DNA from 3 places in the Peribacillus sp. NPDC058075 genome. Region 2 is predicted to be linked to each of the others. Evidence: riboswitches for the same ligand, from Rfam matches in the RefSeq annotation. Region 2 holds a riboswitch; each other region holds the start of a gene.
The links. A riboswitch is a leader RNA that binds a small molecule or an ion and turns the genes downstream of it on or off. The one in region 2 is predicted to bind S-adenosylmethionine.
Positions count from the first base shown of each region.

Region 1 (2,274 bases), on a different contig from region 2:
AATTGAAGGACCTTTCAGCCTTCCTGCAATCGAATTATCAAGATGATAATTGGAAGGAAAGAAGATCTGAAAAAATCCTGGCATTCATTCGTAAAACTTTATCTTATCTGTTAGAAAAACGGGCAGCCAATGAGCGGAAATGCGAGCATTCCATCTCTTGGAATGAACAGATGGAAGTCAAGCTGAATGGAGCGGTCAATCAACTGGCTGATCTGGAAAAAGAAAAAAGTGAAAATATCATAAGGTCGTATCGTTCGCTTAAGGACGAAGTGAAAAATCAGCTTTATTCAAAAATTCCTGAATTACTGAGGGATTGCTCTAAATCGTTAACGGAAAGCAGTGATTTCAGTCAGGTCCATGTACAGTTAAACCAGGAAATGAATGAGCGGATTCAGAACTTCATTTCTGACAAAATCATGCCTCAATATTACCGTTCTCTTCAAGACTGGATTGCCAGTTCCCAAATGGAGTTCACACAAAGCCAGCAGTTCATGGATGAGATGAGTGCCGGATTCAATGAATTATACAAAGAAGAACGGATTACGCTGGCAGGCGACTTCAGGGTATTGGATGATTGGCGCCGTGATGCCGACCGGATGACAAGCAGTATCCGCATCGAAAACGTCAATATCCTTTTGCGCAGGACTCCATCTCAATTGCTGCTTAAAGGGGCAGGGAAGCTGTTTGGGGCGATACCGCAAAATAAAGCCAATATGTACAATCGTTATAAGAAATACCTGGAAAGTGAAGATTACCTGGATGTTGCGGAAATGATCACGGAACGTTTCCTTACCCAATTTGGATTGTTTGAAAAATCATTGGATCGTGACATCTCCCTTTTCTATCGCGGTTCATTTGCTTTACTTCAAAAAACGATAGAGCAAACGCAGACTGAAATTAAAGACTACCAGGCTGCATTGGAGCATATGAAAGAAAATCCGGAAGTTTACCGTGACCCTATCACCTTGTTCGAAGTGAAATTAAGGCAGTTGGAGCGACTTGAAAAGATTGAGAAAAAGCGTCTAGCCCAGCTACAAAGAAAATAAAAAATAACGGGGAACATTTCAAATATTCAAAAATCTATTGACTTTACGACTATATCCCTATAAAGTGATAATTACGAAAACGTAACACATATATCTCTTATCAAGAGTGGCGGAGGGACTGGCCCTAAGATGCCCAGCAACCGTTCCATTAGGAATTGGTGCTAAATCCTGCAAAACAGAAATGTTTTGACAGATAAGAGAGGGACAAGTCTGCAAAACAGCCGATTAAACCTCTCTATATTAGAGAGGTTTTTATTTTGGAATTTACACCAACTTAACTGATAAGACTAATAAGGAAAAATGGAGGGAAACAAAATGAAAAGGTCTATTAAAGGGATATTCATTTCAACCATCGCTTCGGCTTTGCTTTTAACGGGTTGCTCTACAGGTCAGAGCTCCACAGAGTCGAAGAAAGAAGAAAAAGTATCATTTGAAAATGTTCCGGAAAGATTTGCTGATGGAGATGGAGCCAGAATCAAAGTGATCCGTAAAATTGGCGGTGATGATCATACGGCCCAATACCTGGCGGGGGCGAAGGAAGAAGGAGAAGCACTGGGGTTTCAAGTGGATACGTACACAGCCAATGGTGATACGGCTAAATTCCATGATGCGATAGCGCAGGCTTTGGAGGAAGATTATGACGGCTATATCATTTCACATGGTGATGATGCAGCAACTGTGAATGATGTTCAAAAGTTGGTTGATGCAGGTAAAAGCGTTGTCACATTCGATTCAATAAGCGATTTATCTAAAATAGAAGGCGTGACATTAACTTCACAAGATGATGAAGCGTTGGCAACTCTGGCTTTTGATAAACTGATAAAAGAACAGAAAGGTGAAGCGTCGATTGCCTATCTTTGGGTGGATGGATTTCCTCCAATGGTACGAAGAAATGCAGTCTATCAGGAAAAATTAAAAGAAAATCCTGGGATTAAAGAAGTTGAAAGATTCGGAGTGGCCTCTGCTGATACTTCGGTTCAGACACAAAATGCTGTAGCGGCAATGCTGAATAAATACCCTAAAGGTAAATTGGATGCCATTTTCGCAACATGGGATGCCTTCGCTATCGGTGCAGCCCGGGCGATTAAAGAGGCGGGCCGAGATGAAGTAAAGATATATGGAATAGATGTTTCGAATGCAGATCTCCAGGAAATTCAATCGGCTGATAGCTCATGGTCCTACACGGCAGCAGTCGATCCAAAGTTGATCGGTGCAGTGAATATGAGGA
Region 1 covers NZ_JBHVSL010000003.1:265,771-268,044, reverse strand. The annotation lists gene ACFVS1_RS22030 (GTPase domain-containing protein) at 1-1,046, shown strand, start outside; SAM riboswitch class I at 1,141-1,246, shown strand; gene ACFVS1_RS22025 (sugar ABC transporter substrate-binding protein) at 1,362-2,274, shown strand, end outside.
Region 1: linked by a shared signal. The riboswitch ahead of ACFVS1_RS22025 (sugar ABC transporter substrate-binding protein) and the one ahead of metK (methionine adenosyltransferase) in region 2 are both predicted to bind S-adenosylmethionine.

Region 2 (2,274 bases):
CAATTGAAATCGATACAGGCTCTGCCACACCAATTGCGTATGCCAATTGAACTTCCGCTTTGTCGGCAAGGCCTGCTGCCACGATGTTTTTCGCAACGTAACGAGCAGCGTAGGCAGCAGAACGGTCAACTTTAGTAGCATCCTTACCAGAGAATGCACCGCCGCCATGACGAGCGTATCCGCCGTAAGTATCAACGATGATTTTACGTCCAGTAAGACCAGCATCCCCTTGAGGTCCGCCAATAACGAAACGGCCAGTAGGGTTGATGAAGTATTTAGTTTGAGCATCGATCAATTCAGCTGGAACGACTGCTTTAATCACATGTTCTTTTAAATCGGCTTGAATTTGTTCAAGTGTAATTTCTGCATCATGCTGTGTAGAGATAACGATCGTATCTACACGTACAGGACGGTTATTCTCATCATATTCCACTGTTACCTGTGTTTTACCATCAGGGCGCAGGTAAGCAAGAGTTTCATCTTTACGAACTTGAGCCAAGCGGAATGAAAGTTTATGTGCCAATGAAATCGGAAGCGGCATAAGCTCTTCTGTTTCATTGCAAGCAAATCCGAACATAAGACCTTGGTCTCCTGCACCGATTGCATCGATTTCTTCCTCAGACATGTTTCCTTCACGAGCTTCCAATGCTTTATCGACACCAGCTGCGATATCGGCAGACTGCTCATCAATGGAACTCAACACGGCACAAGTTTCAGCATCGAAACCGTATTTCGCACGTGTATAGCCAATTCCTTTAATCGTATCACGAACGATACGCGGAATATCCACGTAAGCGGACGTTGTAATTTCACCAGCAACAAGTACAAGTCCTGTTGTTACACTAGTTTCACACGCAACACGTGCATTTGCATCCTTAGCTAGGATAGCATCTAAAATGGAATCTGAAATCTGATCACAAATTTTGTCCGGATGGCCCTCTGTAACAGATTCAGAAGTAAATAGACGTTTCTTTGACATCATATTTCCTCCTTGGAAGTTAGTATGTTGTAGGCATAAGCCTGATTTTTACGGAACTCGTTTCCCTCATTAGTTTCAACTATAGACACAGAATTACTTATAAAAAACACAAAAACCTTCCCTGGCAAATGAGGAAAGGTTTAAAATTCTGTCTTCTATCCTTTCACTCTTATCGTTCAAGGGTTTTTTACCTTGCTCAGGTTAGCACCATCACCACTATTCCTTGAAGACCTTCGCTTTATTTTCGGCGATTGATCTTGGAGTCAAGTTCAAAATGGCAGGTTGCTGGGTTTCAAAGGGCCTGTCCCTCCACCAACTCGGGATAAGAGAATCCGTACAATTTAAGATAATATCGTATCTGATTGGAATTTGTCAATGCTTTTCTAAAAAGAACATTTCCGCCCAGTATGGCGTTCATCTGAAAAACATGTTGATACAGCGCCTTACAATGCAAAATACGAATAGAAATGCTGGGAATTTCCATTAATAATAAGTATTAAGCAGATGAAAAACGACTTCAACAATGGAAATTATTGCTTACTTACTTCCTATTAAAATAAATTGATTTCATTAAAGTATATGTGATAATCCTGACTCGGTTCCTGCCGGAATAAAATGATTAACGCGACCATCTGAAAATAATCACAAATTAGAAGAAATAGTATAGACTATTCAAATGAATGTGTTATACTAATTGTAATCTAAAAACTTAAACAAAGGAAGGTACCTCATATATGAATTCTGTAGATGTTTCTAATGAGTTACACCAGTTATTAACAGGAAACAATGTGCAAACTCAACTTTCAGTTCCTCAATTGGTCGAAAAAGTATTAAGCAGAAATGAAGGCGTTTTAACATCAACCGGTGCAGTAAAAGCTGAAACTGGCAAATATACTGGTCGTTCACCTAAAGATAAATTTATCGTGGAAGAAGCATCCGTTAAAGATAAAATCGATTGGGGTTCAGTGAACCAGCCAATTTCCGAAGATGTATTCAATAAACTATATAATAAAGTAGTTGACTACCTAAAAGCAAAAGAAGAGATTTTTGTTTTTAAAGGTTTCGCTGGTGCAGACGAATCATCTCGTCTTCCAATCCGTGTTGTTAATGAATATGCTTGGCATAACCTTTTCGCCCATACTTTGTTCATCCGTCCAAATGAAGAGGAACTAAGAGGTCACGAAGCTGAATTCACAATCCTTTCTGCGCCTAACTTCAAAGCAGACCCAGAAGTGGACGGAACCACTTCCGAAACTTTCATCATCGTTTCATTTGAACGCCGTACCATCCTGATC
Region 2 covers NZ_JBHVSL010000005.1:133,233-135,506, forward strand. The annotation lists gene metK (methionine adenosyltransferase) at 1-982, opposite strand, end outside; SAM riboswitch class I at 1,146-1,308, opposite strand; gene pckA (phosphoenolpyruvate carboxykinase (ATP)) at 1,714-2,274, shown strand, end outside.

Region 3 (2,274 bases), on a different contig from region 2:
AAAGCAGCACGGTCAGAACCTGATATCATCATTTTACCAGAGCTTTGGACAACCGGATACGACTTAAGCAGGTTAAATGAGATTGCTGATCAAGAGGCGGAAAAAACGATTGAATTTCTTAAAACACAGGCAAGGAAACACGAGATTCATATCGTAGGCGGTTCCATTGCGAAAAAAACGAGCAAGGGAATCTATAACACCATGATAATCATCGATAAACAGGGAAATCTCATAAAAGAATATGATAAGCTTCACTTATTTCAATTAATGGATGAACATCATTTCCTGAAGCCAGGAGAAAAAGATGGTTTATTTACTCTTGATGAAAAAATATGTGCTGGTTTCATTTGTTATGACATCCGTTTCCCTGAATGGCAGCGAGCCCATACCGCTAAAGGCGCCGAAGTTCTCTTCGTTACGGCTGAATGGCCAAAGCCGAGACTCGATCACTGGAGAGCCTTATTGATTAGCCGTGCCATCGAGAACCAAGCCTATGTTGTAGCCGTTAATCGTTCAGGCTCTGATGTCAATAATATCTTTGCCGGGCATTCCTTGATTATTGATCCTTGGGGGAATATCATAAGTGAAGCCGGAGAAGGAAATGAACTCCTGACAGGCACCTTGGACTTCAATAAAGTTACGGAAGCACGTAACAAAATACCTGTATTCGAAGATCGCCGTCCTGATTTTTATTAATTTACCCATTGACAAACTATTTAAAAAGTTGATATTATTTTCCCGAAGATTAAAATTTCAGAAAACATTTACTCTTATCAAGAGCAGGCTGAGGGATAAAGGCCCTATGAAGCCCAGCAACCGACTGTAATACCATTGCGAAATGGGGCGGATTCACCGCCGGATTATAAAATCCACAGAGCACGGTGCTAATTCCACCAGAATTCATATTCTGGAAGATAAGAGGTCCGAAGCCAAAACTTCTGCCTCTTTCTATATGAAAGAGGCTTTTTTATTCTTATTTTGAATCCGGAGGGGAAAAGAATGACTCAAAACCATTCAAATTTTAAGAGATTGACAAACGAAACAGCTGTAACCCTTGCAAAAAAACTTGGGTTGGTCAATGCGGATGCAAGTTTAACATGTAAAGAAATCGGCGATGGAAACTTAAATTATGTTTTTCATATTACAGACACAGTCACAAATAAAGGAATTATAATTAAACAAGCGGTCCCTTATGCCAAGGTGCTTGGCGAGAGCTGGCCGCTGACATTGAAAAGAGCTGCCATAGAAGCGAATGCGCTGATTCATTTCAGAAGTTATTGCCCAGAATTCGTACCGCAAGTCTATTATTCTGATGAACAGCTTGCCATCACGGTCATGGAGGATTTATCGCACTTGAAAATCGTTAGAACAGGATTGATCGAAGGAGATTCATATCCATTGCTTTCACAGCATATTGGTGAATATGTGGCGAAAACGGCATTTTATACATCCGATTATCATTTAGAACCCTCTGCGAAAAAGGAAGTGGCCCGACATTTCACGAATCCCGAACTCTGCAAAATCACTGAAGTCTTTATTTTCACGGATCCATTTTTTGAGGAACTCCCGGGAGATTTCGAGGTGGAATTGACTGATGCCGCCAAAAATATATGGGATGATAAAGAAGTGATCCTTGAGGTCGCTAAGCTGAAACAAAGCTTCGAAACCGAGCAGGAAGCCTTGCTTCATGGAGATTTACATACTGGAAGTATATTTGCAAGTGCAACTGAAACAAAGGTTATCGATCCGGAATTCGCTTTTTATGGTCCAGTTGGTTTTGACCTAGGTCAATACACCGCCAACCTTCTCTTTCAGGCTATCACACGTAATAGCGCTGGAAAGGAAGAGATTTACACACACCTTCATGAATGTTGGAAGGCCTTTGAAGAAACTTATTCCGAATTATGGGATGGCCAAAATAAAAGCCCATTTCGCCATGTGAAAGGTTATCTGCCTTATTTACTGACAAAATTCAAAAAAGATGCATTCGGCTTTGCTGGCTGTGAACTGATTCGGCGAACCATCGGACTTTCCCATGTTGCCGATTTAAATATCATTGAAGATAAAGAAACAAGGATCGCTGCCAAAACGGCAACATTGGAAATTGGTGCTTTTTTAATTAAAAACCGGGGAAAATTGGATGTTCCAGCTGTCATTGAAGCGTTGAAGCAACGTACATTGCCATCTTATTCAACCATTTAAAAGGAGACCTGCACATGACAACACTAGCACCATTACCTTATTCGGTACAATGGGATGATACCCATATTACCT
Region 3 covers NZ_JBHVSL010000001.1:1,374,878-1,377,151, reverse strand. The annotation lists gene ACFVS1_RS06970 (carbon-nitrogen family hydrolase) at 1-696, shown strand, start outside; SAM riboswitch class I at 768-921, shown strand; gene mtnK (S-methyl-5-thioribose kinase) at 1,000-2,202, shown strand; gene mtnA (S-methyl-5-thioribose-1-phosphate isomerase) at 2,217-2,274, shown strand, end outside.
Region 3: linked by a shared signal. The riboswitch ahead of mtnK (S-methyl-5-thioribose kinase) and the one ahead of metK (methionine adenosyltransferase) in region 2 are both predicted to bind S-adenosylmethionine.